Regions from separate parts of the Enterococcus wangshanyuanii genome, predicted to be linked through region 2. Evidence: a T-box and tRNA genes for the amino acid it is inferred to sense, from the RefSeq annotation. Region 2 holds a T-box; the other holds one or more tRNA genes.
The links. The T-box of region 2 lies ahead of argS (arginine--tRNA ligase). A T-box ahead of a tRNA ligase gene usually reads a tRNA of that ligase, here a tRNA-Arg.
Positions count from the first base shown of each region.

Region 1: it encodes a tRNA-Arg, which carries the amino acid that the T-box ahead of argS (arginine--tRNA ligase) is inferred to sense. The anticodon was not compared.

Region 1 covers NZ_CP021874.1:1,992,848-2,007,402, reverse strand. Annotated here, with positions in the region: gene dusB (tRNA dihydrouridine synthase DusB) at 1-536, shown strand, start outside; gene lysS (lysine--tRNA ligase) at 631-2,127, shown strand; rRNA gene CC204_RS09905 (16S ribosomal RNA) at 2,724-4,283, shown strand; tRNA gene CC204_RS09900 (tRNA-Ala) at 4,366-4,438, shown strand; rRNA gene CC204_RS09895 (23S ribosomal RNA) at 4,620-7,531, shown strand; rRNA gene rrf (5S ribosomal RNA) at 7,626-7,741, shown strand; tRNA gene CC204_RS09885 (tRNA-Val) at 7,757-7,829, shown strand; tRNA gene CC204_RS09880 (tRNA-Lys) at 7,836-7,908, shown strand; tRNA gene CC204_RS09875 (tRNA-Leu) at 7,921-8,002, shown strand; tRNA gene CC204_RS09870 (tRNA-Thr) at 8,038-8,110, shown strand; tRNA gene CC204_RS09865 (tRNA-Gly) at 8,118-8,189, shown strand; tRNA gene CC204_RS09860 (tRNA-Leu) at 8,204-8,289, shown strand; tRNA gene CC204_RS09855 (tRNA-Arg) at 8,321-8,394, shown strand; tRNA gene CC204_RS09850 (tRNA-Pro) at 8,404-8,477, shown strand; tRNA gene CC204_RS09845 (tRNA-Ala) at 8,489-8,561, shown strand; tRNA gene CC204_RS09840 (tRNA-Met) at 8,582-8,655, shown strand; tRNA gene CC204_RS09835 (tRNA-Ile) at 8,673-8,746, shown strand; tRNA gene CC204_RS09830 (tRNA-Ser) at 8,771-8,860, shown strand; tRNA gene CC204_RS09825 (tRNA-Met) at 8,948-9,021, shown strand; tRNA gene CC204_RS09820 (tRNA-Asp) at 9,070-9,143, shown strand; tRNA gene CC204_RS09815 (tRNA-Gly) at 9,156-9,226, shown strand; tRNA gene CC204_RS09810 (tRNA-Ile) at 9,231-9,304, shown strand; tRNA gene CC204_RS09805 (tRNA-Ser) at 9,323-9,410, shown strand; tRNA gene CC204_RS09800 (tRNA-Glu) at 9,420-9,491, shown strand; tRNA gene CC204_RS09795 (tRNA-Ser) at 9,513-9,602, shown strand; tRNA gene CC204_RS09790 (tRNA-Met) at 9,690-9,763, shown strand; tRNA gene CC204_RS09785 (tRNA-Asp) at 9,812-9,885, shown strand; tRNA gene CC204_RS09780 (tRNA-Phe) at 9,900-9,972, shown strand; tRNA gene CC204_RS09775 (tRNA-Gly) at 9,990-10,060, shown strand; tRNA gene CC204_RS09770 (tRNA-Ile) at 10,073-10,146, shown strand; tRNA gene CC204_RS09765 (tRNA-Glu) at 10,160-10,231, shown strand; gene licT (BglG family transcription antiterminator LicT) at 10,491-11,333, shown strand; gene CC204_RS09755 (beta-glucoside-specific PTS transporter subunit IIABC) at 11,466-13,367, shown strand; gene CC204_RS09750 (6-phospho-beta-glucosidase) at 13,447-14,555, shown strand, end outside.
Region 2 covers NZ_CP021874.1:879,974-894,528, reverse strand. Annotated here, with positions in the region: gene CC204_RS04165 (hypothetical protein) at 1-509, shown strand, start outside; gene CC204_RS04160 (DUF5067 domain-containing protein) at 609-1,151, opposite strand; gene CC204_RS04155 (TPM domain-containing protein) at 1,351-2,157, opposite strand; gene CC204_RS04150 (TFIIB-type zinc ribbon-containing protein) at 2,157-3,299, opposite strand; gene CC204_RS04145 (SPFH domain-containing protein) at 3,427-4,659, opposite strand; gene pbp4 (penicillin-binding protein PBP4(5)) at 4,850-6,886, shown strand; gene tsaB (tRNA (adenosine(37)-N6)-threonylcarbamoyltransferase complex dimerization subunit type 1 TsaB) at 7,219-7,938, shown strand; gene rimI (ribosomal protein S18-alanine N-acetyltransferase) at 7,922-8,470, shown strand; gene rimI (ribosomal protein S18-alanine N-acetyltransferase) at 8,475-8,939, shown strand; gene tsaD (tRNA (adenosine(37)-N6)-threonylcarbamoyltransferase complex transferase subunit TsaD) at 8,936-9,976, shown strand; T-box leader at 10,028-10,228, shown strand; gene argS (arginine--tRNA ligase) at 10,495-12,186, shown strand; gene CC204_RS04110 (Gfo/Idh/MocA family protein) at 12,263-13,216, opposite strand; gene CC204_RS04105 (hypothetical protein) at 13,416-13,937, shown strand; gene CC204_RS04100 (hypothetical protein) at 13,957-14,157, shown strand; gene CC204_RS04095 (glycoside hydrolase family 73 protein) at 14,240-14,555, shown strand, end outside.

The DNA of each region.
Region 1 (14,555 bases), 1.1 Mb from region 2:
CACTAGCTGCTGAAAAAGCAGGTGCTTCTGCCATTGCAATGCACGGCAGAACTCGAGTGCAAATGTATGAAGGAAAAGCGAATTGGGAAGTATTGAAAGAAGTAAAACGTCATTTAACGATTCCTTTTATGGGAAATGGTGATGTGAAAACCCCGGAAGATGCTAAACGGATGATCGAATACGTGGGTGCTGATGGTGTAATGATCGGTAGAGCAGCTTTAGGAAATCCCTGGATGATCCAACGAACAAAGGAATATCTTGAAACAGGTGTATTGATACCGGAGCCAAGTCCATTTGAAAAAATCGAAACCGCGAAACTTCATCTAACGCGTTTGATAGACTTAAAAGGGGAACGCATTGCAACAAGAGAATTTCGTCAGCATGCTGCCTACTATCTAAAAGGAATCCCTCGTGCAGCGAAAGTAAAAGCTGCAATCAACCAAGCGGAGACACAGCAGGAAATGGTCGATCTGTTAGATGCGTTTGTAGAAAAAGCAGAAAAATATGCAGAAAAAGAGACAATAGAAATAATCTAATAAAAAAAGCAGGCAGAATCCAAAGTTCAGCTTGCTTTTTTTCGTTTTAGTGTGGCATTATAATGGTATGTGATTTCAGAATGGAGGAAATAAAGTGGCAGATGAACAACAAGCGCACTTAGACGATCTAAATGATCAAATGCTTGTGCGTCGTGAAAAAATGGAAAACTTACGTGAAGAAGGGATTGATCCCTTTGGTAAACGTTTTGACCGTACACATAATTCAAGTGAGTTACATGAACAATATGACAAAAACTCAAAAGAAGAACTAAATGAACTAGACTTGTCAGCAAGTGTTGCTGGACGTATGATGACAAAGCGTGGAAAAGGTAAGGCTGGATTTGCTCACTTACAAGACCGTGAAGGTCAAATTCAAATCTATGTGCGTAAAGACCAAGTAGGAGATGAAGCGTATGAACTATTCAAGCACGCTGACCTCGGGGATTTCTTTGGCGTCACTGGACAAATTATGAAGACTGATACAGGAGAAGTAACTGTTAAGGCGAAAACCATCGTCCTATTAACTAAAGCGTTACGCCCGTTACCAGATAAATATCATGGCTTGACGAATATCGAACAACGTTACCGTCAACGTTACCTTGATTTAATCAGTAACAAAGATAGCTTTGATCGTTTCATGAAGCGTAGTCAAATTATTAGTGAAATCCGTCGTTACTTAGATAGTAATGGCTATGTAGAAGTGGAAACACCTGTTTTACACAATGATGCTGGTGGTGCAACTGCGAGACCGTTCATCACACATCATAATGCGTTGGATATGGATCTATATCTACGAATCGCTCTAGAATTACATTTGAAACGTCTGATCGTAGGCGGTATGGAAAAAGTCTATGAAATCGGCCGTGTTTTCCGTAATGAAGGAATCGATACAACGCATAATCCTGAGTTTACAATGTTAGAGGCTTATACAGCTTATACAGATTATAAAGATGTGATGGATCTAACTGAGGGGATCATTCGTAATGCCGCTGAAAAAGTATTAGGCACATCGACTATTACTTATGATGGAAAACAGGTGGATTTAGGTTCTGAATTCAAACGTGTTCATATGGTTGATGCGATCAAAGAGCAAACAGGTGTCGACTTCTGGCAAGAAATGACGGTTGAACAAGCACGTGATTTGGCTGAGAAGCACAATGTAGAAATCAATGATAACATGGCTGTAGGGCATATTTTAAATGAATTCTTCGAAACCTTTGTAGAAGAAACCTTGCAACAGCCAACGTTTGTTTATGGACATCCAGTTGAAGTTTCTCCGTTAGCGAAGAAAAATCCAGAAGACGGACGTTTCACTGACCGTTTTGAATTATTTATAGTAGGAAAAGAATTTGCAAATGCGTTCACTGAACTAAATGATCCGATTGATCAACGTGAACGTTTCGAGGGACAAGAAAAAGAACGTGAGCAAGGAAATGATGAAGCTCATGGCGTTGATGAAGACTTTATCGAGGCTTTAGAATATGGATTGCCGCCAACCGGTGGTTTAGGTATTGGTATTGATCGTCTAGTAATGCTTTTAACAGATGCACAATCGATTCGGGACGTACTATTATTCCCAACAATGAGATAAGTACAAAAAAACTGTCTGTCGACTATGATAGACAGTTTTTTTATTTCTAGAAAAACAAATGAAAAAGCAAATAAAATCTATCATTAGATGGGGAGAAAACGAACGATAAAGAACAAAAGTAATAAAACAATCGGCAACGAAAAAAACTTCAAAAAAAATGCAATTTTTGATTGACCTACGCGCCGAAACTTGGTATATTATTACATGTCGCAAGGCGAGCAACAAAAACGCCGAAACGACCAAAATAGAATAACAATTCAAGTTTTAAAAAAACTTGAAAAATCAGGAAGAAAGTTGTTGACAAATAACAAACAATCTGATAAACTAATGAAGTTGTCGCTGAAACAAACGACAACACCAAGCAGAAAAAACTTTGAAACTTTTTAAAAAAAGTGTTGACATCAAATCGAAGATTTGATATGATATAAAAGTTGCTGCGAGGTAACAACGTAGACCTTTGAAAACTGAACAAAGTAAGACAAACCAAATGTGTAGGTTGTTTTCACAACGGTGAAAACAAACAACAATTTTTAACAAGCGAAGCAATATGCTAGCAAACAAATGAGCTTAACGATCGCAAGATCGTGTTCAACTTTTATTATGAGAGTTTGATCCTGGCTCAGGACGAACGCTGGCGGCGTGCCTAATACATGCAAGTCGAACGCTTCTTTTCTACCGAGTGCTTGCACTCATTTGAAAAGAGGAGTGGCGGACGGGTGAGTAACACGTGGGTAACCTGCCCATCAGAAGGGGATAACACTTGGAAACAGGTGCTAATACCGTATAACAGTCGACACCGCATGGTGTTGATTTGAAAGACGCTTTCGGGTGTCACTGATGGATGGACCCGCGGTGCATTAGCTAGTTGGTGAGGTAACGGCTCACCAAGGCGATGATGCATAGCCGACCTGAGAGGGTGATCGGCCACACTGGGACTGAGACACGGCCCAGACTCCTACGGGAGGCAGCAGTAGGGAATCTTCGGCAATGGACGAAAGTCTGACCGAGCAACGCCGCGTGAGTGAAGAAGGTTTTCGGATCGTAAAACTCTGTTGTTAGAGAAGAACAAGTAGGAGAGTAACTGCTCTTACCTTGACGGTATCTAACCAGAAAGCCACGGCTAACTACGTGCCAGCAGCCGCGGTAATACGTAGGTGGCAAGCGTTGTCCGGATTTATTGGGCGTAAAGCGAGCGCAGGCGGTTTCTTAAGTCTGATGTGAAAGCCCCCGGCTCAACCGGGGAGGGTCATTGGAAACTGGGAGACTTGAGTGCAGAAGAGGAGAGTGGAATTCCATGTGTAGCGGTGAAATGCGTAGATATATGGAGGAACACCAGTGGCGAAGGCGACTCTCTGGTCTGTAACTGACGCTGAGGCTCGAAAGCGTGGGGAGCAAACAGGATTAGATACCCTGGTAGTCCACGCCGTAAACGATGAGTGCTAAGTGTTGGAGGGTTTCCGCCCTTCAGTGCTGCAGCAAACGCATTAAGCACTCCGCCTGGGGAGTACGACCGCAAGGTTGAAACTCAAAGGAATTGACGGGGGCCCGCACAAGCGGTGGAGCATGTGGTTTAATTCGAAGCAACGCGAAGAACCTTACCAGGTCTTGACATCCTTTGACCACTCTAGAGATAGAGCTTTCCCTTCGGGGACAAAGTGACAGGTGGTGCATGGTTGTCGTCAGCTCGTGTCGTGAGATGTTGGGTTAAGTCCCGCAACGAGCGCAACCCTTATTGTTAGTTGCCATCATTCAGTTGGGCACTCTAGCGAGACTGCCGGTGACAAACCGGAGGAAGGTGGGGATGACGTCAAATCATCATGCCCCTTATGACCTGGGCTACACACGTGCTACAATGGGAAGTACAACGAGTCGCTAGGCCGCGAGGTCATGCAAATCTCTTAAAGCTTCTCTCAGTTCGGATTGTAGGCTGCAACTCGCCTACATGAAGCCGGAATCGCTAGTAATCGCGGATCAGCACGCCGCGGTGAATACGTTCCCGGGCCTTGTACACACCGCCCGTCACACCACGAAAGTTTGTAACACCCGAAGTCGGTGAGGTAACCTTTTGGAGCCAGCCGCCTAAGGTGGGATAGATGATTGGGGTGAAGTCGTAACAAGGTAGCCGTATCGGAAGGTGCGGCTGGATCACCTCCTTTCTAAGGAATAGTACGGAACTACACGGTTCGTCAACACTTTGTTCAGTTTTGAGAGGTCTACTCTCAATTGTATAGCTTTACTGGGGCCTTAGCTCAGCTGGGAGAGCGCCTGCTTTGCACGCAGGAGGTCAGCGGTTCGATCCCGCTAGGCTCCATTAGTAACCATTGGTTACTAGATTGTTCATTGAAAACTGGATATTGAAGTAAAAAAAGTAATCAAAACAAACCGAGAACACCGCGTTGAAGAGTTAATTAATTAATTGTTCGAAGCTTATTTTATTGACCAACCTTCTATCGCTAGAAGAAGTAGTCAAGACCCAACCGCAAGGTTGATAAGGTTAAGTGAATAAGGGCGCACGGTGGATGCCTTGGCATTAGGAGCCGATGAAGGACGGGACTAACACCGATATGCTTTGGGGAGCTGTAAGTGAGCTATGATCCAGAGATTTCCGAATGGGGGAACCCAGCATCTTTTATAGGATGTTACTTTCCAGTGAATACATAGCTGGTTAGAGGTAGACGCAGAGAACTGAAACATCTAAGTACCTGCAGGAAGAGAAAGAAAATTCGATTCCCTGAGTAGCGGCGAGCGAAACGGGAAAAGCCCAAACCAACAAGCTTGCTTGTTGGGGTTGTAGGACTCCGATATGGTAGTCTGTCAGGATAGTCGAAGGACTTGGAAAGGTCCGCCAAAGTGGGTAATAGCCCCGTAGACGAAATTGTGACAGCACCTAGGAGGATCCTGAGTACGGCGGAACACGAGAAATTCCGTCGGAATCCGCGGGGACCATCCCGTAAGGCTAAATACTCCCTAATGACCGATAGTGAACCAGTACCGTGAGGGAAAGGTGAAAAGCACCCCGGAAGGGGAGTGAAATAGATCCTGAAACCGTGTGCCTACAACAAGTTCGAGCCCGTTAATGGGTGAGAGCGTGCCTTTTGTAGAATGAACCGGCGAGTTACGATTGCATGCGAGGTTAAGGTGAAGAGCCGGAGCCGCAGCGAAAGCGAGTCTGAATAGGGCGAATGAGTATGTAGTCGTAGACCCGAAACCATGTGATCTACCCATGGCCAGGTTGAAGGTGTGGTAAAACGCACTGGAGGACCGAACCCACGTACGTTGAAAAGTGCGGGGATGAGCTGTGGGTAGCGGAGAAATTCCAAACGAACTTGGAGATAGCTGGTTCTCTCCGAAATAGCTTTAGGGCTAGCGTCGAAGTTGAGAATGATGGAGGTAGAGCACTGTTTGGACTAGGGGCCCATCTCGGGTTACCGAATTCAGATAAACTCCGAATGCCATTCATTCATATTCGGCAGTCAGACTGCGAGTGATAAGATCCGTAGTCGAAAGGGAAACAGCCCAGACCACCAGCTAAGGTCCCAAAATAACTATTAAGTGGAAAAGGATGTGGGGTTGCACAGACAACTAGGATGTTGGCTCAGAAGCAGCCACCATTTAAAGAGTGCGTAATAGCTCACTAGTCGAGTGACCCTGCGCCGAAAATGTACCGGGGCTAAATAGTTTACCGAAGCTGTGGATCACACCTCTGGTGTGATGGTAGGAGAGCGTTCTAAGGGCGTTGAAGGTCGATCGTGAGGACGGCTGGAGCGCTTAGAAGTGAGAATGCCGGTATGAGTAGCGAAAGACGGGTGAGAATCCCGTCCACCGTATGACTAAGGTTTCCTGGGGAAGGCTCGTCCGCCCAGGGTTAGTCGGGACCTAAGCCGAGGCCGATAGGCGTAGGCGATGGACAACAGGTTGATATTCCTGTACCAGTTGTTTTTGTTTGAACAATGGAGGGACGCAGGAGGCTAAGGAATGCATGCGACTGGAAGTGCATGTCCAAGCAGTAAGTCTTGAGTAGAGTCAAATGCTTTACTCTGTACGGACAAGCTGTGATGGGGAGGGAAATAATAGTACCGAAGTTCCTGATGTCACACTGTCAAGAAAAGCTTCTAGTGAGAAAACAACTGCCCGTACCGTAAACCGACACAGGTAGTCGAGGAGAGTATCCTAAGGTGAGCGAGCGAACTCTCGTTAAGGAACTCGGCAAAATGACCCCGTAACTTCGGGAGAAGGGGTGCTGACTTCGGTCAGCCGCAGTGAATAGGCCCAAGCGACTGTTTATCAAAAACACAGGTCTCTGCAAAATCGAAAGATGAAGTATAGGGGCTGACGCCTGCCCGGTGCTGGAAGGTTAAGAGGATGGGTTAGCTTCGGCGAAGCTCAGAATTGAAGCCCCAGTAAACGGCGGCCGTAACTATAACGGTCCTAAGGTAGCGAAATTCCTTGTCGGGTAAGTTCCGACCCGCACGAAAGGCGTAACGATTTGGGCACTGTCTCAACGAGAGACTCGGTGAAATTTTAGTACCTGTGAAGATGCAGGTTACCCGCGACAGGACGGAAAGACCCCATGGAGCTTTACTGTAGCTTGATATTGAGTGTTTGTACCACATGTACAGGATAGGTAGGAGCCGATGAACCCGGAACGCTAGTTTCGGTGGAGGCGCTGGTGGGATACTACCCTTGTGTTATGAACCCTCTAACCCGCAGCCCTAATCGGGCTGGGAGACAGTGTCAGGTGGGCAGTTTGACTGGGGCGGTCGCCTCCTAAAAGGTAACGGAGGCGCCCAAAGGTTCCCTCAGAATGGTTGGAAATCATTCGCAGAGTGTAAAGGCAGAAGGGAGCTTGACTGCGAGACTTACAAGTCGAGCAGGGACGAAAGTCGGGCTTAGTGATCCGGTGGTTCCGCATGGAAGGGCCATCGCTCAACGGATAAAAGCTACCCTGGGGATAACAGGCTTATCTCCCCCAAGAGTCCACATCGACGGGGAGGTTTGGCACCTCGATGTCGGCTCGTCGCATCCTGGGGCTGTAGTCGGTCCCAAGGGTTGGGCTGTTCGCCCATTAAAGCGGCACGCGAGCTGGGTTCAGAACGTCGTGAGACAGTTCGGTCCCTATCCGTCGCGGGCGTTGGAAATTTGAGAGGAGCTGTCCTTAGTACGAGAGGACCGGGATGGACTTACCGCTGGTGTACCAGTTGTTCTGCCAAGGGCATTGCTGGGTAGCTATGTAGGGAAGGGATAAACGCTGAAAGCATCTAAGTGTGAAGCCCACCTCAAGATGAGATTTCCCATTTCTTTAAGAAAGTAAGACCCCTCAGAGATGATGAGGTAGATAGGTTGGAAGTGGAAGTGCAGTGATGTACGGAGCGGACCAATACTAATCGGTCGAGGACTTAACCAAAAGAAATAAAATAAAAGATCTTGGTAAGCATTGATTACAAGCTTCAATCCAGTTTTGAGTGAATCATCACTCAATTAAATACAACAACACCCAGTGTGGTGGCGATAGCGAGAAGGATACACCTGTTCCCATGCCGAACACAGAAGTTAAGCTTCTTAGCGCCGATTGTAGTGAAGGGTTTCCCTTTGTGAGAGTAGGACGTCGCCGCGCTAAACGTGTTGTATCGGAGGTTTAGCTCAGCTGGGAGAGCACCTGCCTTACAAGCAGGGGGTCGGCGGTTCGATCCCGTCAACCTCCATTTTTTGAGCCGTTAGCTCAGTTGGTAGAGCATCTGACTTTTAATCAGAGGGTCGCAGGTTCGAGCCCTGCACGGCTCATAGAAATATTTTGCGGGTGTGGCGGAATTGGCAGACGCACTAGATTTAGGATCTAGCGCCTTACGGCGTGGGGGTTCAAGTCCCTTCACCCGCATCTTTTAAGTCTCGTTGATAAACTTGGCGAAATACGCCGGCTTAGCTCAGTTGGTAGAGCATCTGATTTGTAATCAGAGGGTCGAGGGTTCAAGTCCTTTAGCCGGCATCAAACTGCGGAAATAGCTCAGTGGTAGAGCACCACCTTGCCAAGGTGGGGGTCGCGGGTTCGAACCCCGTTTTCCGCTTAGCTTGTTCATTCGCCGGGGTGGCGGAACTGGCAGACGCACAGGACTTAAAATCCTGCGGTGAGTGATCACCGTACCGGTTCGATTCCGGTCCTCGGCATTCATCACAACCTGTGTTGAGATGATTTTTAGCACCCATAGCTCAACTGGATAGAGTGTTTGACTACGAATCAAAAGGTTAGGGGTTCGACTCCCTTTGGGTGCATTTGAAATACGGGAAGTAGCTCAGCTTGGTAGAGCACTTGGTTTGGGACCAAGGGGTCGCAGGTTCGAATCCTGTCTTCCCGATTTTATTTTGTGGGGCCTTAGCTCAGCTGGGAGAGCGCCTGCTTTGCACGCAGGAGGTCAGCGGTTCGATCCCGCTAGGCTCCATTGTACCATTTTATTATCATCGCGGTGTAGCTCAGCTGGCTAGAGCGTCCGGTTCATACCCGGGAGGTCGGGGGTTCGATCCCCTCCGCCGCGATACCTTATTAGAGCCAAGGACCTTTAGCTCAGTTGGTTAGAGCAGACGGCTCATAACCGTCCGGTCGTAGGTTCGAGTCCTACAAGGTCCATTGTAGTGACTTAATTAATATTTCGGAGGATTACCCAAGTCCGGCTGAAGGGAACGGTCTTGAAAACCGTCAGGCGGGTAAAACCGTGCAAGGGTTCGAATCCCTTATCCTCCTTTATTGATGACCACAGTGAGTGTGAAGTATCACTTACTAGTGATCACCAAGAGAAACAACTTTCTAATAGTCTTTGACTATAATTATCGCGGGGTGGAGCAGTCAGGTAGCTCGTCGGGCTCATAACCCGAAGGTCGTAGGTTCAAATCCTGCCCCCGCAATTGCTTGAAAAAGCAAAAAGTTATTCGTGACGCAACACAATAACGGATGGTTTGGTAGTTCAGCTGGTTAGAATGCCTGCCTGTCACGCAGGAGGTCGCGGGTTCGAGTCCCGTCCAGACCGTTATCTTTTTTTGCGGGTGTAGTTTAGTGGTAAAACCACAGCCTTCCAAGCTGTTGTCGCGAGTTCGATTCTCGTCACCCGCTTTATGGGCCTATAGCTCAGCTGGTTAGAGCGCACGCCTGATAAGCGTGAGGTCGATGGTTCGAGTCCATTTAGGCCCATTAATAAATATTTTACTTGGGGAAGTACTCAAGTGGCTGAAGAGGCGCCCCTGCTAAGGGTGTAGGTCGGGAAACTGGCGCGAGGGTTCAAATCCCTCCTTCTCCGTTCCAAGTAGGCCCGTTGGTCAAGCGGTTAAGACACCGCCCTTTCACGGCGGTATCACGGGTTCGATTCCCGTACGGGTCATTGTTTATATATTAATATTTCGGAGGATTACCCAAGTCCGGCTGAAGGGAACGGTCTTGAAAACCGTCAGGCGGGTAAAACCGTGCAAGGGTTCGAATCCCTTATCCTCCTTTATTGTTGACCATAGTGAGTGTGAAGTATCACTTACTAGTGATCACCAAGAGAAACACCTTTCTAATAGTCTTTGACTATAATTATCGCGGGGTGGAGCAGTCAGGTAGCTCGTCGGGCTCATAACCCGAAGGTCGTAGGTTCAAATCCTGCCCCCGCAATTGCTTGAAAAAGCAAAAAGTTATTCGTGACGCAACACAATAACGGATGGTTTGGTAGTTCAGCTGGTTAGAATGCCTGCCTGTCACGCAGGAGGTCGCGGGTTCGAGTCCCGTCCAGACCGTTTTATAAGTTTTTGGCGCAGTAGCTCAGTTGGTAGAGCAACGGATTGAAGCTCCGTGTGTCGGCAGTTCGATTCTGTCTTGCGCCATTTGAAAGAAGAAACATGCGGGTGTAGTTTAGTGGTAAAACCACAGCCTTCCAAGCTGTTGTCGCGAGTTCGATTCTCGTCACCCGCTTTTTTTCTTTAAGGGCCTATAGCTCAGCTGGTTAGAGCGCACGCCTGATAAGCGTGAGGTCGATGGTTCGAGTCCATTTAGGCCCATAAATTTTTATTTGGCCCGTTGGTCAAGCGGTTAAGACACCGCCCTTTCACGGCGGTATCACGGGTTCGATTCCCGTACGGGTCATGTTGAAGGCATTTAGTATTTTTACTAAGTGTTTTTTTATTTTATCTTTTAAATCTTTCTATGAAAACGTTGACATTCATGTCTATATAAGGTATCCTTGGTTTGTACTAAAAAGCTAAATAAATGGATAGTGATTGTTTAAATACAAGCTAAACCTAATTTTTCCAAAGTGGAAGTGTATCTTCTTTTTTGGAAAGGTTGGGTTTTTCTTTTTTACAATTAAAGGAGTGGGGTACTGTGTGAAGAAGGGAGCGAAAAAATGATTATTCAAAAAATTTTGAATAATAATGTTGTAATCACGTTGGATGCAAATGATCAGGAACAAATAGTTATGGGGCGAGGTATAGCTTTTAAAAGAAAAATCGGAGACTATGTACCAGAAGAACAAGTAGACCAAGTTTTTCGATTAGCGAATCAAGATACCTCATTGAAATTTCAAGAATTATTAGGTGAGTTACCACTAGAAGTCATGCAAGTGTCGGATGAAGTCATCAAGTATGCAAAGACTAAGCTTGGTCGAAAATTAAACGATACAATCTTTATTTCTTTGACGGATCATCTTCATACGGCATTAGAACGCATGAAACAAGGAATTGAAGTTAGAAACTTCTTGCTGTGGGATATCAAGCGCTTTTTCCCAGATGAATTTTTTATTGGAAACAAGGCGTTAGAGATGGTAAAAGAAAAATTCGGTGTACAATTACCAGAGGACGAGGCTGGATTTATCGCCTTACACCTTGTTAATGCTGGGATGGATGAAGAAGTCGGAAACGTATATGAATTGACCAAAATCATGCAAGAAATCACAAACATTGTTAAGTATCATTTTAAAGTTACTTTTAACGAAGATTCAGTTTATTTTTATCGTTTTAGCACTCATTTAAAGTTTTTTTCATATCGATTATTGAACCATAAAGAGTTTCATGATGAAGAAGATGATGAACTATATGAAGTAATTAAAAAGAAATACCGAAATGCATACAATTGTGTTAATAAAATTGCTGATTTTTTAAAAGCTAATTACAATTATACAATTTCAAAAGAAGAAAAAATGTATTTGATTATTCATATCGCACGAGTCGTACAAACAAATAGTGATTAAGATTATCTAATCTTTTAATAAAATTAAATCGAAAGGTGGATAGGAAAGTGCAACACCCCCTTGGATAGTGACATTAAGTTGGCTAAACCTTCAAAAGTATTGAATACAAACTAAACTTTGGAGGAACAAAAAATGGGAAAATATTATGATTTAGCACAGAAAATTGTAGACAATGTAGGTGGAAAAGAAAATATCAATAGCTTGACGCACTGTATCACTCGTTTACGCTTTAAATTGAAAGACGAAGGAAAAGCAAATGATGACATTTTGAAAAACATGGATGGTGTCGTAACAGTCATGAAAAGCGGCGGACAGTATCAGGTAGTTATTGGGAACCACGTGCCGGCAGTTTATGAAGATGTTTTGACTATTGCTGGTATTTCTTCAGATTCAGAGCAAGAATCTTCAGGAGGAAATATTTTCAATCGTTTGATCGATATTTTAAGCGGCTGTTTCCAACCTTTCCTTGGCGCATTGGCTGCTGCTGGGATGGTTAAAGGATTAAACGCTTTACTTGTTTTCTTGAAATTATACTCAAATACATCTGGTACTTATACAATGTTAAATGGAATTGGCGATGCAATCTTCTTCTTCATGCCAGTGATTCTTGGATATACTGCAGCAAGAAAGTTCAACTTGAATCCAATGGTCGGAATCGTGATCGGTGCAGCGCTTTGTTATCCATCGGTACAAGGTAGTGCACTACAAACAGCATTTGAAACAACAGCTGGTGCGGGTGCTGCAGCCCCATACAGTCTTTTAGGATTACCAGCTTACACAACCTTTTTAGGTATTCCTTGGGTGGGTGCTGGTTACACAAGTAGTGTTGTACCAATCATATTTATTGTTGCTTTTGCTGCTCAAATTCAAAAACTATTTAAGAAAATTATTCCTGAAGTTGTTCAGACATTCTTAGTGCCATTTTTTGTACTATTGATTGCACTACCAATCGGCTTTTTAGTGATTGGTCCAATCATCAGCATGTTGACAGATCTATTAAGTGCTGGATTCAGCTCATTGATGGAATTCTCACCAGCTTTATACGGATTGATTTTAGGCTTCTTCTGGCAAGTATTAGTAATCTTTGGTTTACACTGGAGTGTTGTGCCGCTTGCAATCATGCAAATTACGCAAGAAGGATTTAGCCAAGTATTAGTTAGATCATTTGCGGCAAGTTTTGCACAAACCGCAGTTGTAATGGCAATGTTCTTCAAATTGAATGATAAAAAAATCAAAGCATTATGTCCTCCAGCAATCATTTCAGGAATTTTTGGTGTAACTGAGCCAGCGATTTATGGGATCACATTACCTAAAAAGACCCCATTCATTTTTTCAATGATCGGTGCTGCTGCTGGTGGTCTTTACTTGATGATCAACGGGGTAACCTCTTATACAATGGGCGGTTTAGGAATCTTTGGTGTTTTAAACTTTATTAACGGCGACGATGCTAGTGGCGTGCTTCATTCATTCATCGCAATCGGTATCGCGGTTGCAATTGGTTTCTTGCTAACATTCTTCTTCTGGAAAGATGAAGTGGTTACGGAAGAAGCGAAAGAAAATACAGCTACTCAAAAAGCGATGAAAGAAGCAGTATTAAGTCCAGTTAAAGGACGCGTTTTACCATTGAGCAAAGCAAGTGATCAAGCATTTGCGCAAGGAGCATTAGGAAAAGGCGTATTGATTGAGCCAACTGAAGGAATTGTCCGTGCACCATTTGATGGAACAGTCATGACATTATTCCCAACAAAACACGCGATTGGTTTGATTTCAGATCAAGGAATGGAACTATTGATCCACATTGGTATGGATACTGTTCAATTAGAAGGACAAGGCTTTGAAGCGAAAGTTGCTCAGGGAGATAAAGTTAAAAAAGGACAAGTGTTAGTAACGTTTGATATGGATGCGATTAAAGCAGCTGGTTATAGTGTAGAAACGCCTATAATTGTGACGAATACGGGTGATTATTTGGATATCGTAGAAACACAAGATCAAGAAGTAACGTCAAATGATACTTTGATCACAGGTTTAGCATAAAGAATAAAGATGGAATAAAACTTGCGGCAAGATAGCAATTATCTTGTCGTGAGCTTTAAAGGAAGAAAGGAATTTTGACATGTCATTTAGAAAAGATTTTTTATGGGGCGGCGCAACAGCGGCCAATCAATGTGAAGGTGGCTATAACGAAGGGGGACGTGGCTTAGCCAATGTAGATCTAGCCCCTGTCGGACCGGATCGTTTTCCAGTGATCACTGGTGAAAAGAAAATGTTTGAGTTTGATGACGAGCATTTTTACCCTGCACAAAACGCGATCGATATGTACCACCGCTACAAAGAAGATATCGCTTTGTTTGCAGAAATGGGCTTTAAGACGTATCGTTTATCGATTGCCTGGAGCCGGATTTTCCCATTAGGGGATGAAACGGAACCAAATGAAGAAGGCTTGAAATATTATGAAGATCTCTTCAAAGAATGCCGTAAATACAATATCGAACCGCTTGTAACCATCACACATTTTGACTGTCCAATGCATTTAGTGGAAAAATACGGGGCGTGGCGTAGCCGTGAAATGGTTGGTTTTTACGAAAACTTATGCCGTGTGATCTTCAATCGCTACAAAGGCTTAGTGAAATACTGGTTGACCTTCAATGAGATCAACATGATCCTTCACGCACCATTTATGGGCGCAGGCTTGTATTTTGAAGAAGGCGAAAATAAAGAACAAGTCAAATATCAAGCGGCGCACCATGAGTTAGTAGCCAGCGCAGTAGCGACAAAAATCGCCCATGAAGTCGATCCGGAAAACCAAGTCGGCTGTATGTTAGCGGCAGGAACCAACTATGCGTATACATGTAAACCAGAAGACGTTTGGGCAGCACGTAAAGCAGACCGGGAAAACTTTTTCTTCATCGATGTCCAATCTCGTGGCGAATACCCAGCATATGCGCTGAAGGAATTAGAACGTGAAGGCATCGAATTACCGATCGAAGACGGAGATCTGGAGTTATTGAAAGAGCATACAGTTGATTTCATTTCCTTCTCTTATTATTCTTCACGTGTTCAATCAACAGATCCAGCGGTCAATGAACAAACAGCTGGCAATATCTTTGCCTCAGTAAAAAATCCTTACTTGGAAGCAAGTGAATGGGGCTGGCAGATCGATCCGCTTGGCTTGCGTGTAACAATGAATGACTTGTATGACCGCTATCAAAAACCATTGTTCAT
Region 2 (14,555 bases):
TGGAAAAACTAACCAAAGTGATCGAAGAACGAATCAATGAGAAGGTCAAGGAGTCGGATATCAATAACTTTTATAGTTTAGAGAAATTAGCTACTCTTTTGGATAAAGAAGAAAAAAATAGTTTAAAAAAGCTTGCAGAGTTTATTGGAAAGACACTTTCTGCAAATGAGAAAAATAAATTTGAGGCATTCTTGAATCGTGTTTGGGTGAGACAAGATGATACATTTAAGGGGCTTAAATTAGCGATTCAGATTTCACAAGAGAATAGTTTTGCTACCATTTTAGAAACGTCACCAGAAGCACCAGAATTTAAAGTGAATGATATAAAGTGGCGAAATATTCAATATATCAATAGTACAACTTTTCGTTTTGAAGATTTATCGACCAATAAAAACTATGCTGAAGCAGTCGGAATGATCGATTATTCTGGGGAGACTATCGAGGTTCATGTGACGGCACAAGCCAATGCAATTGGAACAAGTCAACTACTGGTACCAGTGAAAGAATAGAGGAGTCAGGATTGCTGATTTCTGTTAGACAGTGACTTTTTAGTTGAATAAATTAAAAAAGAGCAGTGGACCGAATATCCGGCAAACTGCTCTTTTGCTTTACTTCAATTCGATTTTCTTCTCGCCAAGCTCTTTTCCTGCCATTCCCTGCGTTGCTTTTAACATAACAGGTGTTTCAGTATCATCTAAATCATAAGAAATAATTGCTTTGACTGTACCGCCGGGCTTGATATCATCTGATTGATGTTCTGTATATTCTGCAAACCGTTCATCTTGTGGAGTCATACCAACATTCAGTCGATTGATCGTATTTTCGCCTTCTTGTGTCAATTCCATACAAGCTATCCAAACAGTAGAAGCAGAAAGTGGCTCTTTACTGTCATTTGTTACTTCATAAGTCAGCGCTAATTGTGGTTTTTCTCTATAAAGTGTTGAATCAGCAGGTAACACCTCAGTAGAAAGGATTTTGACTGTAGCCATATCAATTTTTAACGTGTCATCCTTAAAATATGTGCTTGCTTCTTTTTTTTGGGATGTAGAAGAATCTGCACTGCTTTTTTTTGTTGTGTCATCGTTGCCGCTACATGCAACTAAAGTCAAGCCGCATAAAGTCAATATGCCGAAACCTAAAATTTTTTTCACTACCAATATCCTCACTTTTCTCATTTTTAGACTAGCTGTCAATAATTATCCAGCATAAATCAATTAACTCTATACTACCTTGAAAAAGAAGAAATAACAAGATGACTTTAGGATAAAAAAAGAGAATGATCCCTCAAAAAATAAAAGAAGGATCACCTCTAATGCTAAAAAAATGATATAAATCTAAGAACTTATTCGATTAAAACCCTCGGCTACTGCCGCCAAAAGTACCGCCGCCTGTAGAGTGCGTGCTGCTTCCGCCACCACCAGAGCCACTGCCATTTGAATTGTTTCTAGGAATCCGCCGTGTAGTAACGAAGGAATTGATCAGTCGATCATTTTTACTTGTTAAGCTTAACGTGGCTTTTTCTCTAAAAGGATAAGAATAAGTGCCAAACTTCAGCTGGTATTTTGAAACACTGATTGCGAAAAAGATGCCGCTTAAAATAACGGAGGCAATCAAAGCAATCAAGATTTCAGTCGTTGTTAATACCTTGTAACGAGTGACTTTACCAGTTTCTGTATCTACACGATAATGGCCGCCAGGAACCCCTTGCTCGAAAAAGCTGCTAGTATCATCAAGAAATGTTTGTGCCGCTTCAAAATAATTTCCATTTGACAAACTAGGACCTATATTATCCTGCATTTGGTCGTTTCGTTTGTCCGTCAGATAATCGATCATATTGCCTGAGGTAGAAATCACTGATTTTCGTTGATTCATGTCAATATAAAAAGTGACGCCATTTTGATCTTTGCCAATCCGGTCAAGCATATAATAATCTGCAAATCGAGTAGAATCAATTTCATTGTCGGTATTAGTAAGGATAAAAATGTGTGCTTTGGTTTTTGCTTCAATTGGCGCAATCTTTTCATTTAATTGTTCGATCTGTTCACTGGTAAAAAGTCCAGCTTGATCATCGATCGAATTTTCTGCAGCATGACTTTTTATGCTAAAGCCAAAGAGAAGAATAAGACCTGTAAATAGCCACATAGTCATTTTTTTCATCATATAAACCAGCCTCCGATCAAAAAGAGTGCTAACAAGATAGAAAATAGTCCGAAAGTGAAAAGCCCTAAACGCTTATAGCTGACTGGAAGAATTCCGCTAACTTTTCCTGTTTGGCCATTCATTGCAAAGTAGTAAACTTTCTTTGATTGTTCATTGCTTCGATAGGTCACTAACCAAATAGGCAACTGCATATAATGATTTTTTTCATCCACTAAAGAAATATCTGTTCGCAATTTTGTCAAAGAGGTATAGCCAGCTGCTGTGTCCCGCAAGAGGGATTCAGAATAATCCTTGAGCTCGTTTTGAACGGCTTGTTGAATTGCTTCATATTCTATATCTCGTTTTTCTGCTTGAAAACCAGCTAAATATTGGCTTTTGAAAGAGATTGCTTTTTCGATCGGAAAAGGTTGGACTGCTTCAACCATTTTTTGCTGAGTGTTTTTAGATAAGGCATTTTTGATCAGTTCTTTAAATGACATTTTCCCTTGTCGTGTAACGTCGAATTGTTTTGTTTCAGTATATTCTAGATCTCCGACGCGCCAAACCCGTAAGGTTGTACCCATAGCGTTCATTTGACCATCGATATCGGCATCAACCACCCAATAAGGGAAATAAACCCCAGTCAATTTATCGATTTGCTCTTTATTGAAGAAATCTTTAGGGATAAACCATTTTTTCTTGGTCCAGGCTAAAAACGTTTCGACAGCTTCTTCTTTTTCAATCGCAAAAGGTAAGACTTTCTCCGGCAAAAAGGTCCCGCTTAAACGCCCAGATAAAACAACGGGGTTGTGGCAATAGTAGCAATAGGTAGCAGCTGTCGTTGCTTCTGTAACGATTTGTGCACCGCAGCTAGGGCAGTTGAATAATTCCATATCGGCCTTATTACTATCAGAAGTTTTATCAAACGCATCTGCTTTATCAGAATTCATTTGATCAGCCTGTGCATCTGCGGTATAAGTCAATTCTTCCTCAGCGGATGACCCTTCCAGATGTGCTTCGTGTTGAGACTGTTCATACGCAGTGACTTCCGTTTCAGTATAAACATTCAAGCAATACTCACAATGAAATTTTTGGTCTTTAGGATCGAATAATAAAGGACCACCGCAATTGGGGCATTTGTGTGTAAAAGTGTCCGTCATAATGTTTCCTTTCTTATTTGGCAATCTGTTTTAGTTTAGATTGCTAAATAGGTTTGTTTAGTTTTAGAGTGCGAAACAAAACTATTTTTTTAGTTTTGTCCCGCACTCAGATTTTCTCTGTTATGTTTTATAATGGAATTCCTTGAAAAGGTTTGCCGCAATGTGGGCAGAACTTAGGAATACCGTTAGATAAATCAACGATTTCACTACATTCGCTGCATTTCATTTCCAATTTTGGTTTTTCATTGGTTGGTTTCGGAGTCCCGCAGTTGGAGCAGAATTTCCCTGAATTTTCTGTTCCGCATTGAGGACAAGTCCAGGTATCAGTCGATCCCTGTGCGTTTTGCTGGTTTTGTTTTTCTTGCATTTGCTGTTGATTGGTTTGGGAAGCTTGAGCAAAATAATTTCCGCTAGTATTCATACCCATACCGACGCCCATGAACCCGTTCATAGCGCCACCTTCATTGCTTCCGGCTGCTTCCATTCCGCGGGCCATCGATCCTTGGACATAGCCTTCGCGAACACTTGGATCACTTAACATCGCCCCTTGATTACGCATATTGATCAATTTTGTCGAATCATCTGTGTACGAAATGCTGGCAACCGCAACAGAAACGATCTCCATTCCACGAAGTTCACGCCATTCATCATCTAAGGCTTGTGCCATATATTTGCTTAGTTCTAAACTTTTTGATGGTACATAAGAAATGCGCTCGCCGTCTGCCGACATTTTATTGATTGCAGATTGAAGAGCTGTTAAAAATTCTGCTAAATATTGTTCGTTGATATCATTAATATCTACTTGGCTTTTATTTCGAGGAATCGCATTTGAGAAAAATAGTAATGGGTCTGTAATCTTGATTGAATAATTCCCATGCGCTCGTAAAAACAATTCTGCATTATAAAAATTATCAAAGTAATTAAGAGGAGAAGAAGTCCCAAATTTGATTCCTTTGATTTCTTGTAGATTAATGTAAAAGACTTGTTGTTTTTGAGGAGTTACACCACCGAATTTAAAACGGTCAAAACTCTCTGAAATTGCGGCTTTTAATGAACCATTGAATGCCGAAGGAGCAGAGTCATTTTTGACTGTGTAGTAACCTTCTTCAGCAGTATAATCAATGATTTTACCGCCATCGACTAAAATCATCATCGTATTTGGGTACACATGTATCACAGAACCATCCGTCAAAACATCCTCTGTTCCTTTACGGTTAGAGCCGCGCTTATCATTTTTACGAACAAAAATTCCTTTGGTCATAACGGTTGTATCACCCATATCAGCAGGTTCAATGACTTCGATCCATTGATCCGCTAAACCTCCGCCGATCGCACTTGTTGCTGCTTTAATAATTCCCATTCCGAATTCCTCCTTGATAAAAGTTGTACGTAAAAATAGTATACCATAAACGAAGAAGGTAAAAATACAGCTAAGGTCTGATAAGCTCATTGATTTTTTACTAAGCTTCCTCTTTTTATAACGAATAAATGATAAGAATGAGGTATAATAAAGAAGACATTACAAAATGGAAAAGATGGGGGAATTACTAGTGGAAAGAAGAACACAAAAGAAATCAAAAAGACCGGTAGTTCTAGCGATTAGCGGAGTAATAGTTGTAGCCGCTCTAGTCGGCGGATTTTTTGCCTATAGTGCATGGCAAACTAAACAAGAAATAAAACAAGCGGAGAAAACAGCGCAAACTTTTTTAAAGCATTTATCCAAACAAGAGTTTGATCAACTTCCTGCTGTATTGAGTGAAGAGTCGATCAAAGAAAATGGCTATGATAAGAATCAATTAGTCGAAAAATACGAAGCAATCTTTACTGGAATCCAGGCACAAGGAATCAAGAGTAAACAGGTAAAAGTTGAAAAAGAAAATAGCGACAAGTTCACATTCAGTTATCAACTAGAGATGACTACGCCGTTGGGTAATTTAAAGAATTTATCCTATAAAACGACGATCGATAAAGAAAAAGAGGACTATAAAATCAATTGGCAGCCCAGCTTGATTTTTCCGAAGATGTCCGGTCAAGATAAAGTCTCGATTGGCGTAGATACAGCAGCACGCGGAGAAATCGTTGATCGTAACGGAGAAGGACTTGCGGTAAATCAAGCCTTTGATCAGGTTGGTATCGTTCCAGGTAAACTTGGAGAAGGAGACGCAAAAACAGCAAACATCAAAGCTTTCAGTGATCAGTTCAATGTTCCTGTAGATGAAATTGAACAACACTTGAAGCAAGCTTGGGTCCAAGATGATTCATTCGTGCCGATCAATGTATCTTTTGATCCAATTACAGATTTACCACAAGGCGCGGCTTCACAAGACAAAATTGTCCGATACTATCCACTAAAAGAAGCAGCTGCACAATTGATCGGCTACGTTGGAACAGTGACAGCAGAAGATATTGAAAAAGATCCTTCACTAAGCAGTACTGGTGTCGTTGGTAAAGTTGGGCTAGAACAAGCCTTTGATAAAGAATTACGAGGACAAGATGGTGGAAGTATCACGATCACTGATGAAAATGGACAGGAAAAAAGTGTTCTCCAAAAAGTAGAGAAAAAAGATGGCCAAAAAATTCAATTGACGATCGATAAGAATGCACAGTCACAAGGCTATGCTATTTTTGCGAATCGTCCAGGCAGTGCTGTTGTGATGGATCCGAGACAAGGGGATCTATTAGCGACTGTCAGCTCACCTTCTTTTGATCCGAACAAGCTTGCAAATGGCATTTCTCAAACAGAATATGATGCGTATGCTAATAATGAAAATTTACCATTTACAGCAAGATTTGCCACAGGTTACGCACCAGGCTCGACCTTTAAGACGATCACAGGTGGTATTGGTTTAGATGCCGGGACACTTAAGCCGGAAGAAGAGATAGCGATCAATGGATTGAAATGGCAGAAGGATGCTTCTTGGGGCGACTATTTTGTGACCCGGGTAAAAGAAGCGAGTCCAGTCAATTTACGAACAGCGTTGGTCAACTCTGACAATATTTATTTTGCAGAGCAGACGTTGCGGATGGGGGAAGAAACGTTTAGAAAAGGGCTGGACAAATTTATTTTTGGTGAAAAATTAGATTTAGCGATTCCAATGAATCCAGCTCAAATTTCAAATGAAGACTCGTTCAAATCAGAAATTCTATTGGCAGATACAGGTTACGGTCAAGGTCAGCTTTTGATCACACCGATCCAGCAAGCGACGATGTACACTGTTTTCCAAAATGAAGGTAAATTAGTCTATCCGAAAATCGAATTGACTAAAGAAACAAAAACTAAGGACAATATAATTAGCTCAAATGCGGCTAATACGATTGTGACCGACTTGCTTGGCAGTGTGGAAGATGCAGATGGTTATGTGCATAATATGTATAATCCTGAATTCTCATTAGCTGCTAAAACAGGGACAGCTGAAATCAAAGACAAACAAGATACCGTTGGAAAAGAAAATAGTTTCCTTTTGGCTATGGATCGCAGTAATAACAAGTTCTCAGCGATGATCATGGTAGAAGACTCTAGAAAAAATGATACAGCGACAGATATCAGTAAACCATTGATCGATTATTTAGAAGCAACATATAAATAAATGTAGAGATTAATCAAGCTATTTTTGAGTTAACTGTCAATCCTCTTTGGAGTATGAGACGATTGGATAGGAGCAGTATCTGATTATCAAGATTTAGGAAACCTTAAGCCCAAGACAAAGCTAAACAGCAGTTTTGTTTTGGGCTTTAATTCCGCATAAACAGATAGAAAAAAACAACTCCTTCCTATTTTCTCGGCGCTAAATACTTTTGCCTCAGTCTCCGTTTTCTTGTACTTTTTATTTTTATTTGTAAGAACACTTGGTCTTTTTTACTGCTTCGAAAAAATATGCTACAATGAGACAACTACCTAATGAAAGAAAGGGATTTTTTTGTGCGTATTTTAGCAATAGATACCTCGAATCAGACATTATCTATCGCCGTTTGTGATGAGGAGAAAATTTTAGGACAATATACTATAACCGTAAAACGAAATCATAGCTTGACATTGATGCCGGCAATTACACAATTGATGAAAGATATTAGTTTGAAACCAAAAGAACTTGATCGAATTGTCGTTGCGCAAGGTCCCGGTTCGTACACAGGGTTAAGAATCGGTGTGACAACTGCTAAAACACTAGCATATACGTTGAATAAAGAGCTAGTTGGGATTTCTAGTTTAAAAACGGTAGCGGCAAATTGTGTTTCGATCCAAGGCGTGATCGTTCCGTTATTCGATGCTAGAAGAAATAATGTTTACACGGGTGCCTACAAATACATAAATGGTGAACTACAGACAGTTATTGCCGATCAACACATTGCTATGGAAGAGTGGTTGGAGCAGTTGAAGACATTTGAACATGTCTATTTTGTCGGTGAGGATGCTGTAAAATTTCAGGAACAAATGAAAGAACGATTGCCGAATGCTGTGATCAATGCGATTCCGCAATGGCAGATCCCAAACGCTTCAGTACTCGCTGGACTTGGAAAAGTAGCGGAGCCGACTGTAAATATCCATGATTTTTTACCGGATTATCTGAAACGAGTGGAAGCGGAAGAAAATTGGTTGAAAGAACATAAACCTGAAGGAGAAACGTATGTTGAAAAGATTTAATCCTTTCAATAGGCTTGCAGACCTGTTTTTCAAAAATCGACCTTATGAAGAAAAAACGATTCAGCTTTCTAATGAAGAGTATTTCGTACGAGCGATCAAATTTGATGATATCAAAGATTTATTATCTATCGAAAGAGAAGTCTATGCTGGTGAAATGCCGTGGACGAAAACGGCTTTTTTAATGGAACTGCAGGCAACAGATCCTCATTTATATTTATTGATTCAAAAGGAAGAAAAAACGATCGGTTTTATTGGTTGTCGATTGTTTGGCAAAGATGCGCACATTACAAATGTCGCAGTTTCTACTGCTTATCAAGGCAAAGGGATCGGTAGTTTTTTGATCAAAGAAATTCAGCAGTTTTCTATTTTGAATAAATGCGAAACGATTTCATTAGAAGTTAGGATCAGTAATAAGAATGCTCAGAAAGTCTATAGAAAATTAGGGTTTGCATCAAGTACGATCAAGCCGGAATACTATACTGAAAACAAAGAAGACGCCCTTGAAATGGTTTTGTCTTTAAAAGAAGAGTGATCAAATGTACTGTTTAAAAGAAAAACTGCCGATCGAGTTCGCTGCTGAAAAGTTATGGCAATTATGTGAAAACGCGTATGAGCATGGCTCTCCGTGGTCATTGGAGCAATTCAGTGTTGATCTGGAGCAAGAAGTAACGGAGTATCTTGTAAAGATCGAAGAAGACGAATGGCAAGGATTTATCAGTTACCAGAAAATTTTAGATGAGGTCGATATTTCTCATATCGTTGTCCAAAAGAAGTTACAGGGAATGGGTATAGGCAGTCAATTGTTGGATCAGGCTATTCAGCTTTTTAAAGAACAGGGAATCAAAACTGTTTTTTTAGAAGTCCGAGCATCTAATTATGCGGCTCAGCAATTATACATGAAGAAAGGCTTCAATGCGCTTAGTCGCCGCAAAAAATATTATACACGTCCAGTAGAAGATGGGATTGTAATGTGTTTAAAAATTAAGGAAGTGGAACAATGACTTTTTTTTATAAAGAAAGAAAACTGATCTTGGCAATCGAAAGCAGCTGTGATGAAACGAGTGTTGCAGTAATTGAGAATGGCGATCTAATTTTATCCAATATCGTTGCTTCTCAAGTAAAAAGTCATCGTCGTTTTGGCGGTGTCGTACCAGAAGTAGCCAGTCGTCATCATGTGGAGCAGATCACCCTATGTATCGAAGATGCATTGATAGAAGCTAAAATAGAACCGGATGATTTGAGTGGAGTGGCAGTGACGTATGGTCCAGGACTTGTAGGTGCATTGTTGATTGGGATTTCTGCTGCAAAGGCTTTTGCATGGGCTCATGATCTGCCGTTGATCCCAGTCAATCACATGGCTGGCCATATTTATGCGGCTCACTTTGTAGAGCCGTTGCAATTTCCTTTGATGGCGTTACTCGTCAGCGGAGGTCATACAGAATTGGTTTATATGAAGGAAACAGGTTCCTTTGAGATCATCGGTGAAACACGAGATGACGCTGCGGGTGAAGCGTATGATAAAATTGGACGGGTATTAGGATTAAGTTATCCAAGCGGGAAAGAAATTGATACACTCGCTCATTTAGGACAAGATACGTATCATTTTCCACGAGCGATGATGAAAGAAGATAATTATGATTTTAGTTTTAGCGGGTTAAAAAGCTCGTTTATAAATACCGTTCATAATGCGCAACAACGGGAGGAAGTACTTAATATCGAAAATCTGGCAGCTAGTTTTCAAGCGAGTGTGATCGACGTATTAGTCGAAAAAACAATACGTGCTTGTAAAGAATACCCTGTGAAACAATTAGTTATGGCCGGTGGAGTTGCTGCGAATCAAGGATTGAGAGAACGATTAAGTCAGGCGATCGCTGATGAATTGCCTGAAACAACTTTTATTGTTCCACCGCTAAGACTATGCGGGGATAACGCTGCGATGATTGGTGCAGCAGCATTCGTTGAAGCAGAAAAAGGACATTTAGCTGATGCTCATCTAAATGCAGACCCTAGTTTGAGTTTTAAAACGATCAGTCAATAATTAAGGACTAGGCATATTCGTAAAATTTTGCTATAATAAATCCAGTTTCATATTGATTCGTTGAAAAAGAGAGTACTTTATCTTAGGTCATCACAAGCGATTTCGGGACGGTGTAAGCCGAAAATGACAGGTAAAGGAAACGCACTTTAGAGGATCTGCACAAGCAGACGGCTATCTACCGTTATTAGATTAAGTGGGTCTATCATAGAATGGACAATTAGAGTGGTACCGCGGGAAATTCTCGTCTCTGGTGTTTTAAACACCAGAGACTTTTTGCTTTGAAACACTTCGACTGGCAAAGCCAGAGCAGATGTTGAAAAGTAGTTGGCGACGGATGGAGCGAAGTATCAAAGCGAAGGAAAGATCGACAAAATTTGCATATATGTCGAAGGCTCTTCAATGACCAAAAAAAGTCACATTCTAAAGCAAAAAGTAATTTTGCAAAGAATAAAGTGAATACTAAAAGTAAGAGGACAAAAGAATTAAAACGGAATAACCAATTACACAGGAGGAAAAACATGAATAACAAAGAAATCGTAGCAAAAGCGATCTATGCAGTAGTGAAAGATGATCTATCTCTAGAGACAGTCATGCAATTATTAGAAAATCCTAAATCAGTTGACCATGGTGATGTGGCTTTTCCAGCTTTTTCATTAGCGAAAGTCTACCGTAAAGCTCCGCAACAAATCGCAGCAGATTTAGCTGAAAAAATCGAAGGTTCAGATTTTGAAAAAATCGAAGTGGTTGGCCCGTATTTAAACTTTTTCATGAATAAAGAAATGGTCAGTCGTGCAGTGATCACACAGATTGCTAAAGAAAAGGGTCATTACGGTGATAGCTCTATTGGTGGAAAAGGTAGCGTACCGATCGATATGTCATCGCCGAACATTGCAAAACCAATTTCAATGGGGCATTTACGTTCAACGGTCATTGGTAATTCAATTGCTTTTATCCTTGAAAAAATCGGCTATTCACCTGTCCGTATCAATCATTTAGGTGACTGGGGTACTCAATTTGGAAAGTTGATCGTTGCTTATAAAAAATGGGGTTCAGAAGAAGGCGTCAAAAATGCGCCAATTACAGAATTACTACGTTTATATGTACAGTTTCATGAAGAAGCAGAAACACAACCGGAATTGGAAGAAGAAGCACGTGCGTGGTTCAAAAAACTTGAAGAAGGGGATCAAGAAGCTACAGATTTATGGCAATGGTTCCGTACAGAATCACTAAAAGAGTTTGATAAAATCTACGGTATGCTTGAAGTGTCGTTTGATTCTTATAATGGAGAAGCCTTTTACAATGATAAGATGGCTGAAATCGTTACAATGCTAGAAGAAAAGCATCTGCTTCAGGAAAATCAAGGGGCTGAAATCGTTGATCTATCTGCGTATGACTTGAATCCTGCGTTGATCAAAAAATCAGACGGAGCAACATTGTATATCACCCGTGATTTAGCTGCAGCTGTTTATCGTAAACGTACGTATGATTTTGCTAAGGCAATTTATGTCGTTGGTAATGAGCAGTCGAATCATTTCAAACAATTAAAAGCTGTGTTGAAAGAACTAGGTTTTGATTGGTCGGATGATATGCATCACGTACCATTTGGATTGATTACACAGGGTGGTAAGAAGTTATCTACGCGTAAAGGGAAAATCGTTCTTCTAGAAGAAGTCTTGAATGAAGCTGTTTCATTAGCGAACAAGCAAATCATGGAGAAAAATCCTGACTTGCCAAATCGTGAAGAGGTAGCAAGACAAGTAGGGATCGGTTCAGTCATTTTCCATGATTTGAAAAATGATCGCTTGAACAATTTTGATTTTGTATTAGAAGAAGTTGTTCGGTTTGAAGGTGAGACAGGACCATATGTTCAATACACTCACGCTCGCGCAATGAGTATTTTGAGAAAAGCGGATTTCACGATCGATGAAACAAAAGAATATGCTTTGAACGATAAAGAAAGCTGGGAAGTAGTAAAACTACTTCAAAAATTCCCGGATGTTGTTTTGCAAGCTGCTGACAAATATGAGCCTTCAGTGATTGCAAAACATGCGATCCAAGTTGCTCAAGCATTCAATAAGTATTACGCACATGTGAAAATTTTAGCTGATGATGCTGAAAAAGAGTCGCGTTTAGCTTTGGTTTATGCAATGGCAACAATTATTAAAGAAGATCTACGTCTGTTAGGTCTTCATGCACCAAATGAAATGTAATGACTAGAAAGAAAAAAGCAGTTAGTCCTGACTCATTTAGGACCAACTGCTTTTTTGATATTCACGATATACTTGATTACTTATGCCACTCTTGCTGCATTTGATCTAATAGGTCGATGACGTCCTTTGTCAAGAATAGAGAACGATTTGGTAAGGTTCCTTCGATCATTTGGATCATATTGTCGATTTCATAATTCAACGCTTGAGAACTATCACCAGAAACGACTGTTTCAACTGTGCCGTCATTGAAGAAAATTTTTGCTTCATCCGCTCGAGGATAATCGTTGATCACCAAATAGGCATTTTCAAAGGCCACGACACCTTGTTTGGGCATTTTTGCTTGAAAGCTTAGTGAAACAGTGGCTATTTCTTGTGCATCATTTTGTAGAATAGTGGCCGATTGTTCATCCACTCCAGTAGAAAAAGGCTGCATCACAGAAGCAACTACTATAGGCTGTGCACTTAAAAACCAGCGGGCAAAAGAAACAGCATACGTTCCAATATCCAAAAGAGCACCGCCAGCTAATTCAGGGTTAAAAAAGCGATTGGTTGGATCGGGCTCTTTATAACTGCCAAAAGGCGCCTGGATCATCTTTAGCTTGCCGAAACGACCAGAATCGATTTGGCTTTTTAGCTCATGATATAAAGGCATATTAAAGATCGTCATGGCTTCAGCTAAAATTAGATTCTTTTCTTCAGCTAGTTTCATCGCTTCAGTTAGTTCAGCGCTATTCATAGTGATGGCTTTTTCGCAAAGAACATGCTTCCCTGCGTGCAGAGCCTTCAAGATGTGGTCGATATGTTGTCTGTTTGGTACTGCAACGTAGATGATATCGATAGAATCATCCGATAAGAGATCATCATAAGAACCATATGCAGTGGAGATATTATGCAGCTTAGCAAACTCCTCTGCCTTACTTAGTGTACGAGAAGCAACTGCCTGGATACTGCTGTGCTTCTGTTGAAATGTTTCTGTAAAACTTGTTGCAATATCACCGAGTCCGATGATGCCCCAATTATAATTTGCCATTGTTTGTTCCTCCTAATTAAAAGATCACTTCTATTATACATGAGAAGTGTGAAATCGTGGTCAAATTTAAGCAAATGGAAGATAACGTAAAAATTATTAGAGAAAAAGGTGAATGTTTCTTAAAAAAACGAAAATAAGTGGAGCAAAGAGGTGCTTTTTTTTGATATTTTCAGTAAAATAAAGAAAGGAGGCGAAAGTCATGCACCAAATGTATATAGATATTCTTATCGATGCAATTATAGAAGAGTTTGAAACAGAAGAAACATTTTATACCGACTATCTCCAAACATCAAAAGAAAACTGGGAGAACTGGAAAAAAGGCCGTACCAGCTTGACTAATGAAGAAATGCAAAAGGTGAAAAATCTTTTTACTGATTATGAGTGGATGCTGACACAAAAAGTGCTGCGTCAAACCATTCTTTTCCCTGAAAAAAGAAATGTTGCTGTTTCTGAGTATAAGCGATTAAAAACCTTGATTGCCAAAAAATGGCTGCAGTCAGGAGTGGGCGTTGCTGAATTGATTCCTTCAAAAAATAAGGGCGAGCACACAGAACAAGCATTCATCGATTTAAAAGTCACTGTTTCATATGGTGAATGGGGTTTTGATGATATCGTTACATTTCGCTTGCCGGCCACTTTACAGGGGCAGTTGGAAGGATCTAAAGTAGAGCTATTAGATTGGGTAAATGAAAATTTAATGGGAACTTACGTTGGTGAATAAGTAAGTGAGGAGTTTTTTTGTGAAACAAATTTTAGGGATATTATCCGTCATCATAGTGTTAGGTGCTGTGATCTACGTATTTTTTGGACATGATACAGCAAAAGACAAGACAAAAAACACAGCCGAAACAACAACAGAAGTAAGTCAGACGACCACGACGACAACATCTAAGGCACCAGCAAAAACTTCGACAACCATGACTACAACAGCTGTAGATTGATTGTAATGAAAAAAACTGATATAATCAGTCAGCCATTGTCCGTTTTTTAAATGGGATGAATACACGATAAAGTAGGGAATGTATGAATAGTCAAAGGTATAAAAAGAAAAGAAGACAATCAAATTTACCAGCATTATTTGCGGGCCTATTGATTGTTGGAGTTGCATTTATCTTTTCCATCAATGTGTTATCAGATAGTTCTAAAACTGAAGAAAATACGGCACAGAAAAATGAACAAGTGTCAAAAGAAGAGTTTATTGATAGAATCAGTCCGCATGCACAAGAGTTGCAGTCTTCTTATGGTGTCTTACCTAGTATTATCATTGGACAAGGAATCTTAGAGTCGAATTGGGGACAAAGTACGCTTGCCTCTAAATATAATAACTTGTTTGGAATCA